Regions from separate parts of the Acetobacterium wieringae genome, predicted to be linked through region 2. Evidence: predicted binding sites of a transcription regulator. Region 2 holds the regulator's gene; the other holds the start of a gene.
The links. The regulator HrcA, encoded in region 2, represses chaperone genes, less so after heat shock. The targets are predictions, from matches to a motif close to TGTTAGCACTCNNNNNNNNNGAGTGCTAACA.

Region 1 (5,723 bases), 450 kb from region 2:
ATTGGCATCGCCATCCCAGCGGATGGAGTAAGGCGGATTGGAGACAATCGCTTCAAAAGGTTCATCATCCCAGTGCATCGGGTCGGTCAGGGTGTCGCCATGGCCGATATCAAACTTGTCGTAGTCAATATCGTGGAGAAACATATTGATGCGGCAGAGATTATAGGTGGTGATGTTGATTTCCTGACCATAGAAGCCCTGGCGGACGTTTTCTTTGCCGAGAATCTTGGCATAATTTAACAGCAGCGAGCCGGAGCCGCAGGCCGGGTCATAGACCTTATTGACCTCCGTTTTACCGACCAGGGTGATCCGGGTCAACAGTTCGCTGACTTCCTGGGGGGTGTAGTATTCGCCGCCGCTTTTGCCGGCATTGGAGGCGTACATCCCCATCAGGTATTCGTAGGCGTCACCAAAGGCATCAATGGTGTTGTCCTGATAGCCGCCGAGATTCATGTCGCCGATGCCGTCTAAGAGCTTGACGAGCATTTCGTTGCGCTTGGCAACGGTGCCGCCGAGCTTGTTGCTATTGACGTCAATATCATCAAACAGGCCTTTAAAATCATCTTCGCTGATGCTGCCCTGGGCCGAGCTTTCAATATTGCGGAAGGCCTGCTCCAGGGTTTCATTGAGGTTCTCATCCGCGGCGCGGCTCCTAACGTTTTCAAACAGCTCACTGGGGAGGATAAAAAAACCCCGGGTCAAAACCAGATCGGCCCGGGCTTCTTCAGCGTCGGCGTCCGATAGTTGGGCGTAATCAAAACCGCTGTTACCGGCTTCGTGCTCGCCGCGGTTAATGTAGTCGGTCAGATTTTCCGAGATATAGCGGTAAAAGAGCATCCCCAGCACATACTGCTTAAAATCCCAGCCGTCAACACTGCCACGCAGGTCATTGGCAATATTCCAGATGGTCCGGTGCAGTTCCGCCCGTTGTTGTTCTTTTTTATTATCAGCCATGTGTTCTTCTCCATCTCTGCTTTTTTTGTCGCTTCGCATTTTGTCCGATCAGTGCCAGGCGCTGACGGTCATACGGTATCATTTTAACTCAGCCATCAGAAAATCGCAACTGCTCTTTATAAAAGTGAATGAAAGGCCAGCATGACCAGCGACACGGCAGTAAAAATAAACCCCTCATAAAAATAGCCAATCCCGGCACTCCCGCTGGGATTGGCTGATCGTCTATTGCGTTTTTATTACTCCTGTTCTTCCCACAAATCAAAATCATCATCAATTGACTGTGCTTCCTGATTCATGATTTTTCTGGTATTCGATGGTTCCGACTTTTCTCTTTCATACAAAATAATTTCATCCTCCATGACATTTTTTTGACGTTTTCATCCAAACCTGCCATATCGGCCGGGTGATAGACACGCCTAAGCTTTAATCGTAATCGTTTTGGCATCAAAATCCAGCAATCCGGCTTTTTTCATTTTGGCCAGTTCCCGGCTCAGGGAAGTCCGCTGCACGCCCAGCCGTTCTGCCAATTCTTTTTGGAACATCCCAGGGTGATCACCGGGCTTTGTTGGAGCTGGTATTGATGACTGAGGTAATCGTTAATCCGCTGGCGCACGGTTTTTAAGGAAATTACCGTCAGCTTATCTGTCAGAATCATCGTCTTTTCCGAAATCGACTGCAGCAAGCCTTTAAGAAAGTCGGCATTTTTCTGGCAGAGGGACAGAACCAGTTCCGGTTCTAGATGCAGCATCATGACTTGGGTGGCCGCCATCACCGTCATTGGATAACTGTTTCTGACGGCAAAGAGCAGATTTTCGCCAATACTTTCCCCGACGCCAAAGACGTTGACAACCAGCATGTTGCCATTTTCATCCAGATTCAAAACCGCCACCCGGCCCGACAGAATCACGTCCATCCATTGACAAGGTTCATCTTTTAAATGAATGACCTGATCCTTAAGATATTCTCCGATCTTCGTTTTTGGAGAATGGATTATTTCTGCCAGCTCAGCTTCACAAAAGCCACTAAAATAATTGGCGCTGGTCAATAAGCGCAAGATCTCATTATTTTTCATTTTTATCCCCTTGTGTTACCATAGTAACACCTTTTCTTTTATTTTTCGATTATACTCGATTATATCTTGAAGTAAAAGGAGATATTATCATGTTAGAAAAAATTTATGCATTTACCCGTGGCAGCGAAAAACGGATCGAAAAAATTATCGATGACCAGCCGGTGATGATCAATCACATGATTTTCCCGGAAGGCGAAGGTTTAAAAGAACACTTTTCCAATTCCAATGTCTATATGATTGTCATTAAAGGGACACTTACTCTACAACTGGCTGACCAGGAAGCGCACCGCTATCAAGCCGGAGCGATCATCAATATTCCCTACCACGTCAAAATGAATGTCAATAACCGAGATCCCGAAATTCTAGAAATTTTTGTGATCAAAGCCCCCAGCCCGGCCTTTTATCAGCCGGACCAGCAATGACAACCGTCTGGCGCCGGGTCATCCAGCTAACTTTTCTAGGCCTGTTCGTGGCCCTGCTGGCGACTGCTAAGATTCAGCTGTGGATGGGCGTTTTTGGGCTGGGGCTGCTGGTTTCGCTGTTCTGGAGCCGCCTTTACTGTGGCTTTATCTGTCCGATCAACACGGTGATGGAAGGGATCACCTTTGTGAAACAGAAAGCCCATATCAAGAGCTTTAAAATTCCCCGCTGGCTGTCAAAACCCTGGCTGCCCCTGGTGATCCTGTTGCTATTTTTGCTGGTCTTTATCTTTGTGATCGTGACTGGCCAAAAACTGCCGATTCTGCCGCTGCTCTTTGCTGGCGGTGTGATCCTCACTCTTTTCTTTCCGGCGGAGCTGTGGCATCGTTTTTTATGTCCCTATGGGACGATCTTAAGTCTCAGTGGAATGAAAGCCCGCCATGCCATGGTCATCGACCCGGAAAAATGCAACAACTGTGGAGCCTGTCAAAAAGCCTGTCCGGCAGGAGCGATAAAAAAGCAATCTAAACATCAGATTGTCAAGCACCACTGCCTGGTTTGCCTGAAGTGTCAGCAAAGCTGCCACCAGAAAGCCATCCGCTATCACTAATGGCTAAAACCACCGATACAAAATAAAAACGCCCTATTTGCGGGCTATCTGCTGCAAATAGGGCGTTTCTTGCTTTATTCAATTTCAATTTGTTTGGTCAGCTCCGGCTTGGCCTGCTTGGGCACCGTGATGGTCAGAACCCCATCAGTTAGCTTGGCTTTGATGTCGTCCGAGGCCGCATCGGCTAGAAAGACGTTGCGGGTCATGGCCGTGAATTTTCGTTCCCGATGAACATAGTTTTTATCCGTTTCTTCTTTTGTTTCTTCCTTCTTGACGGCTATCTGAAGTCGACCCTCTTCCAGGGATAGACTGATTTCATTTTTCTGGAAGCCGGGGAGCTCGGCCTCAACAATATACTCTTTTTCATTGTCCTGGAGGTCAATTTTAAAGGTGTCACCCGCTAAGCTTCTTCGCATCGGCCAACCTTCTGCAAAAAAGTCGTCAAGCATATTCTGGAAATCATTAAAACCGGTATTCATCAAATCATTTCGTTTTCTGTTAAACGGAATCAGTGCTGTCATCATAACTACTCCTTTACATTGTATTTTGTTAGCACTCTCACTTAGCGAGTGCTAACTATGGTTATTTTATACCATCTTTTTTTTTATCTGTCAATACTTCTGTAAAGCCTTTTAAGTTATTTTTAAGGCGGTCAGTTAATCCGACGTTGGGTTTTTACTTCCGGTCATAGAGAATATTTTTACGCAAGGTTTCGGCCGCTTCCGCCCCTGCCAGAACAGTCACCAGTTCCAGGGCAAAGTCCACCGCTTTTCCCGGCCCCCGGGACGTAATGATACGGCCGTCCCGCACCACCGCTGCCTGCTGGTAGCAAGAATCCGGAAAGGCATCTTCAAAGCCGGGATAGGAGGTCACATTTCTGCCAGTGACGATCCCCGCCTGGGCCAGCACAATTGGTCCGGCACAGATGGCGGCCACTATTTTTTCGGCCTCATCCATCGCTCTGACCACGCCAATCACCCGCGGGTCATCTCTTAAGTTGGCCGCCCCGGGCATTCCGCCGGGAATCACGACGGCCTCATAACTATCAAGGTCACTCAGCTCATCAATATGCTGGTCGGCCTTGACTTCAATCTGATGGCTGCCCGTCACCATCAGCCCCTCTGCAATGCTGATCATCTCAACCGTCAGCGAGCTGATGCGGCGCAAATAATCGACAACCGTTAAAGCCTCCACTTCCTCAAATCCCGGTGCTAAAAAAACAATTACCTTCATCTTTCTCCTCCTTTACGAGCTTAAATAGTCATTTGCAAAACTGCCGTACGCTTTGGGCCCAGTTTCGCACGAAACAATTTCTACACTGTACGGCGGACAGGCTATCGCCAGTTCGCCTACACGTTACGAAATCGTTTGTGGAAACTGCACCCAAAGCAACCATTGTTCGATGTTTTTTAATTTCACTATTACCTATGCGTTTATCTTATTCTATTCCCAAGCAGGTTAAATAACAACGACTATTTAAAAGCCCGACAAATTTTTTATTTAACCCTTCTTTAGTGATCGGGATGTGGTATCATTAAGTTTTAAGCAAACACTAATTTAAGTAAAGCACCTTGCATGATCACCTGGCAATTGGGTATAAAGCTACTGACAATATTGCCAGACACTGGGTCTTAATTTTAGCAATTCCCCGATGATGAAGGAGACAATTATGTCAACAGAAAATAGCCACGCCCTGATTGCTTATCTCAATGCCCTGCTGGATGGAAAAAAGCCACCGCTACCAGCCGGTTACGCCGATGACCCCGATTTTCTTTTGCTGATTGGGAAGCTTGGACACATCGAGGCATTTGTTAGTGAGGCCCAAAAAACGGATACCGGCGACATCTGTGATCTGGATGAGTTGATCGCCCTCAAGAAAAAGCTTAAGGAAAGTGAAGAACATCATCGGCTGCTGATTGAAAACGCCAGCGACATTATCAGCACTATCAACCTCGATGGTGAATTTACCTATATCAGCCCTTCGGTGGAGCGGATGACCGGCTACACGGTGGACGAGGTCACCCATCATTTTCTTGAAATCAACTATTTTTTGCCGGAAACCTTAAAGGTCATGGAACGCACCATGGCCCTGGTCAGACAGACAATTGCCCGGGGCCAACGCTTTGATTCGGTTCGTTTTGAACAGATGCAATATACCAAAAATGGCCAGGCCTTCTGGACCGACACGGTTCTAACCGGGGTTTATGATGATCAGGATCAGCTCAAAGGATTGCTGGGCGTATCCCGGGATATCACCGAGCAGGTGCGGCTGCGGGAGGAAATCATCCGGCTTTCGCAAACTGATAAACTGACCCAGCTTTACAATCGTTCCCGGATCGAGGATCTGCTGGAGGATGAGTATAAATGGGCCAACCGCACGGATTCGACCTTTGCCGTCATCTTTCTGGATGTCGATCATTTCAAGTGGGTCAATGATCGTTTTGGCCATCAGGCCGGGGATCTGATCCTCAATGAGTTGTCGACGGTACTGCTTGACAACATCCGCCAGACGGATCGGGTCGGGCGCTGGGGCGGCGAAGAATTCGTTTTTATTCTGCCCGATACCGATGCCACCGGAGCCCTGCTTTTTGGTGAAAAAATCCGGTTAAAGATTGCCAGACACCCCTTTACCAATCCGACCCACATCACTGCCAGTCTGGGGGTGGC
Region 2 (5,723 bases):
AATGCTCAGAATCAGATAAGTCATAAAACCGGTACGATCTTTACCGTTGGTGCAATGATAAAGAATTGGGTATTCCGATGGTTCGGTTAGGTATTTGAGCACTTCGGCAAAGCACTGGGCCCGATCTTCGGTCTGGATTTTGTAAATATGGCGCATAAATGCATCAATTACGCCCGGTTGGGTGAAATCCTGATGATCCAGGCCCATATCTGCACTGGTGAAAATTGGCAGCAGATGGTATTCCGTATTTTTGGGCAACCGATCAGCCTGACGCTTTGATTTGGATTCATTTCTGAAATCAAAGACATGTTTAAGGCGTAGGGCCGAAAAATAGTCGACATCCTTATCGGAAAGGTGGGCCAGCTCTTCACTACGGATCACTTTTCGCCACTTGATTTTGCGACCATCGATTCCCGTGTAGCCGCCGATATCCCGAATGTTGATGGAATTTTCCAGTTGGATCAGACGTTTGCTCAATTGGGTTTCTTCACAAAAAATCAGATTGTTTTCATCTTTGAAATTATATAAGATCCGACCATTGGGGGCAATCAACCCGGGATAGGTGGATTTTTGCGGTTCGGACTCGAAAACTGGAGCAACCTCAGCGGAGGCGGTTATACCCGGTTTATCAGGCTGAGCGGATTCTGTCGTGGACATAGATACTGGGGGCGAATTTTCGTACAGGGGTTCGTCGTGAATCGTTTCTTTATTGAGCGCTTCAGACCAGTCAGTAGATGGGATTGATGGTTTTTTCTTGATTCGTTTTCTAACCAGAAAATAAGCGGGGATAGCGGCAGCAGCGCCAGCAATAATGGCAAGGGTGGTCGTTTTTTTCATTGATGATTTCCTTTCTGTGACTTCCATGATATCTGTTTTTTGATTCATTATATGTTATGATTATAGCATATAATGAATCAAAAAAGTCCTAAAATGTGAGGAGTTAATAATGAATACGTTAAAAGTTGATAGCGGGGGAGGACTGGGTATTTATTGTCATATTCCGTTTTGTCTCAAAAAATGTGCCTACTGTGATTTTTCGTCATTCTCTCATCAGACTGAGGCAGTGATCAGGGATTATTTTGCAGCTTTGCATAAGGAAATTAGAAAATTTTCCGAAGAAAATAAAGGATCAATTTTACCAGCAGTGGATACCATCTATTTTGGTGGGGGAACACCTTCTGCAGTTGATGTCAGACACATCGAAGCTACCCTTTTGCTGTTAAATGAAGTATTTCAGATAAAGGACGATGCCGAAATCACCATTGAAATCAATCCCGGGACGCTGACTACCGATAAAGCCAGACGCTACAAAAAGGCGGGGATCAATCGGGCCAGCGTGGGGCTGCAGGCCTGGCAGGATTTTCTGCTAAAAATCCTTGGTCGGGTTCACAGTCAGGCCGATTTTAAAAAAGCGATGGAGCTCTTAAAAGAAGCGGGATTCAGTAATTTTAGCGTGGATGTAATGGTGGGCTTGCCGGGACAAAAGCTCGAGGATGTAATGGAAACCTTGCAGGCGGTAATAAAATATGCCCCCACCCATCTTTCCTGTTATAGCCTGATTTTGGAGTCGGGAACACCAATGGCCAACTGGGTGGAGTCGGGGCAGTTGGAGCTGCCGGATGAAGATGAGGAACGGGAAATGCACTGGGCCGTGGATGCTTTTCTAAACGAACAGGGATTTTTGCATTATGAAATATCCAGCTTCTGTCGACCCGGATATGAGAGCCGACATAATGTAAAATATTGGGAACTGGTTCCTTACCTGGGTTTTGGTTTGGGGGCTCATGGTTATTTTAACGGCCAACGTTATGGAAACAGTAATGAACTTAACGAGTATTGTCAGTTGCTGAAAGCGGACAAATCACCGTCAATTTTTGAACCGGCGATGACGCCGGAGGAGCAAATGCGTGAGTGGATGTTTTTAGGTTTACGCAAACTGGGTGGGATTCGGGAGGACGATTTTTGCGCCCGTTTTGGAGAAAGCTATTTTGTCCCGTTTGGTGAGGTTATCCAGTCGCTGATCACCGCCAGATTACTGGTATGGGACGGGTCGGTTTTGAAGTTGACACCCAGGGGGCAGGACTTTGGAAATCAGGTATTTATGGCTTTTGTCTAGATGCAATCAGGTCGAAAAAATAACTTAAGAAAACTTTAAAAAGTGAGTAAGCCATTATAGAAACTAGTTGACAAAGTAGGGGTAGGGTGTTATATTTAACTCAGATGTTAGCACTCAATTATTGCGAGTGCTAATAACGAGGTGAATCATGGAACTTAACGCACGTAAAAAGAAAATATTAGAAGTGATCATCCGTGACTACATCAATACCGCCGAGCCGGTTGGCTCCCGGACGCTTTCAAAAAGATGTAATTTGGGTATCAGTCCGGCCACCATTCGAAATGAGATGGCTGATCTTGAAGAACTGGGTTTTCTGGTTCAACCCCATACCTCTTCGGGACGGATTCCAACCCAGCAAGCCTATCGTTATTACGTTGATGAAATTATGGAGATCCAAAAACTTGAGAAGATGATCCGGACGGATATTCATCGCGGTTTTCTGGATCATACCACTGAACTGGGACCGACGATGTCGCATACTGCTCAGGTTTTGTCGCAGCTAACCAACTATACAGCAGTTGTTCTGGCGCCTCGGGTTACAAATTTTAACTGTAAGCATGTCCAAATTGTTTCTTTAATTAAAAACAGGGTACTTATGGTAGTAGTGACTCAGGAAGGGATGGCTAAAAATATTGAGGTAACCCTTTCTCAGGAGGTTGATACCATCCTGGCGCTGAAGCTTTCCAATGTGATTAATGGATTTTTAAAAAATACCGTTCTCAGTGAGATGAGTTCGGATTTAATTGATCAAATTCAGGAATTGTCCCCGGCGGAAAGTAAATTGATCCATGAGATTATCCCGCATCTAAAAAAAGCCTTGATGGAGGACGCTTCGGAGGTTCACTCCACCGGATTAACCAATCTATTTAATTATCCGGAGTTCAGCGACGTCAATAAGATTAAGCAATTGATCAATATTGTTCAGGAAAAGCAGGTGCTCTCAGAAATGATGGCATCCAAGGATGGCAATCAGGTCATTCGGATAAAAATAGGGAGTGAAAATGACAATGAAAATCTTAAAGACTTCAGCATTATTACTTCCACCTACGAGTTGGATGGCGAAATGATGGGCGCCTTTGGCGTAATCGGACCCACCCGGATGAACTATGACAATGTGTCGTCGGTTCTTAACTATATCCGCAATGAGTTAAATTTACATATCTCAAATTTATTAATGAAATAGGTGATTAGATGATAAAAGAAGAGGAAATTAAAACAGAAACCGCTTTTGAAACAGATGAAGCGCTTTTAGATGAAGCAGAAACAGTAGCCGATGAGGCCGCAGCAGAGGAAACCGCAGAGACATCTCCGGAAGAGGTATTAAAGGAGATTGTAAAGGAGGATGAGGCCGTCTTGAATCGCCTGATCAGACTTCAGGCTGATTTTGAGAATTTTAAAAAGCGGAGTCAAAAAGAAAAAACAGAAATGTATCAATTTGCATCAGAGAACTTTGCCACCAAGCTGTTGCCGGTAATGGATAATCTGGAGCGGGCGGAAGCCGCCTTAGCCGATGCCAGCGAGGAAGCCAAGGGTTATATTGATGGACTGGAAATGGTTTTTAAGCAGCTTAAGGATGTTCTCAAAGAAGAAGGACTGGAAGAAATTATCTGCGAAGGTCCTTTTGATCCCAATCTTCACCATGGCGTTGCTGTTGGTGAGGACGAAGAAAAAGAAGACCAGGAGATCATGGATGTATTTCAGAAAGGTTATAAGTTCAAGGGCAAGGTAATCCGGCCAGCCATGGTTAAGGTTTGCAGCAAGTAGCATTGCAGCAGCTAAAAATGAAATTATAATTAGCAATAGAATCATAAAGAATCAAAAATTCGCTGGTCTTATCACCAGAAACGAGTTTTTATTTAAAAAATAGTAAACAATTCAGGAGGAAATAGATATGAGTAAAGAAAAAATTATCGGGATTGACTTAGGAACCACAAACTCTTGTGTAGCCGTATTAGAAGGCGGTGAAGCCGTCGTAATCCCTAATGCTGAAGGAAATAGAACGACCCCATCGGTTGTTGCGTTTGCCAAAGATGGTGAACGACTGGTGGGACAGGTTGCCAAACGACAGGCAGTTACCAATCCGGATCGCACCATTTCGTCAATTAAACGGGATATGGGCACCGACCGTAAAGTAACCGTCGATGACAAAAGTTATACCCCTCAGGAAATTTCAGCCATGATTCTGCAAAAGCTTAAAGCGGATGCCGAAGCGTATTTGGGTGAAACTGTCAGTAAAGCGGTTATCACCGTACCTGCCTACTTCAGTGATGCCCAAAGACAGGCGACCAAAGATGCCGGACGGATTGCTGGTCTGGAAGTACTGCGAATAATCAATGAACCAACCGCAGCAGCGCTGGCTTATGGTTTGGATAAAGATGCCAATGACAAAATTATGGTCTATGACTTGGGTGGCGGAACATTTGACGTATCCATTCTGGAACTGGGGGATGGCGTTTTCGAAGTTAAAGCAACCAATGGAAACAATCACCTGGGTGGTGATGACTTTGACCAGAAAATCATTGACTGGATGGCTGCTGAATTTAAGAAAAGCCATGGAATTGATCTTAAAAATGACAAAATGGCGCTGCAGCGACTTAAAGAAGCAGCAGAAAAGGCCAAAATTGAATTATCGACGGTTATGAAATCAGACATTAATCTACCCTTTATCACCGCCACGGCAGAAGGTCCACAGCATTTGGAATTATCCCTGACCCGGGCAAAATTTGATGAGCTGACCTCAGATCTGGTTAAGAGCACCATTGGACCGGTTGAAAAAGCCATGAAAGATGCCGGCCTTTCTAAAAATGAATTGGACAAGGTAATTTTAGTTGGGGGCTCGACCCGAACCCCATCCGTACAGGATGCCGTTAAAAACATTACCGGTGAAGAAGCTTACAAAGGGATTAACCCGGATGAATGTGTAGCCATCGGAGCGGCAATTCAAGCGGGGGTATTAGCTGGCGAAGTTCATGATGTATTACTGCTTGATGTCACCCCATTATCTCTGGGAATTGAAACATTAGGTGGAGTATTCACCCGGTTGATCGATAGAAACACCACGATTCCGACCAAGAAAAGTCAGACATTCTCAACTGCAGCAGACAATCAAACGGCTGTTGACATCCATGTTTTACAGGGTGAACGAGAAATGTCCAAGGATAACAAGACATTGGGTCGCTTCCAATTAACCGGGATTCCAGCAGCACGACGAGGAATTCCACAAATTGAAGTAACCTTTGATATTGATGCCAATGGTATTGTCAATGTGTCCGCTAAAGACATGGGAACCGGTAAATCTCAAAATGTTGTTATCAAATCGACCACCAACATGAGTGATGAAGAAATTGATAAAGCAGTTAAAGAAGCGGAACAACACGCTGAAGAAGATAAAAAAGTAAAAGCTTTGATTGAAGCTAAAAATATTGCCGATTCCACAATCTATCAAACTGAACAGTCTCTGAAAGAAATGGAAGGCAAGGTTTCAGAAGATGATAAGGCCAAGGTTGAAGCCGCCATTGCCGAGCTGAAAACGGCCAGTGAAGGGGATGATGTGGAAGCCATTACAAAGGCAACCGAAGCATTAAATGAATCCTTCTACCCATTAGCT

Region 1: the regulator HrcA is predicted to act here: its motif matches at 3,604-3,634, upstream of CHL1_RS06460 (Hsp20/alpha crystallin family protein).

The regions. Positions count from the first base shown of each region.
Region 1 is NZ_CP097897.1:1,340,109-1,345,831, reverse strand. Features, by position in the region: gene CHL1_RS06480 (type I restriction-modification system subunit M) at 1-954, opposite strand, end outside; gene CHL1_RS18490 (helix-turn-helix domain-containing protein) at 1,371-1,496, opposite strand; gene CHL1_RS06475 (Crp/Fnr family transcriptional regulator) at 1,445-2,026, opposite strand; gene CHL1_RS06470 (cupin domain-containing protein) at 2,116-2,448, shown strand; gene CHL1_RS06465 (4Fe-4S binding protein) at 2,445-3,056, shown strand; gene CHL1_RS06460 (Hsp20/alpha crystallin family protein) at 3,131-3,580, opposite strand; gene CHL1_RS06455 (DJ-1 family glyoxalase III) at 3,732-4,289, opposite strand; gene CHL1_RS06450 (sensor domain-containing diguanylate cyclase) at 4,726-5,723, shown strand, end outside.
Region 2 is NZ_CP097897.1:887,156-892,878, forward strand. Features, by position in the region: gene CHL1_RS04370 (tyrosine-protein phosphatase) at 1-837, opposite strand, end outside; gene hemW (radical SAM family heme chaperone HemW) at 947-2,116, shown strand; gene hrcA (heat-inducible transcriptional repressor HrcA) at 2,265-3,299, shown strand; gene grpE (nucleotide exchange factor GrpE) at 3,308-3,880, shown strand; gene dnaK (molecular chaperone DnaK) at 4,008-5,723, shown strand, end outside.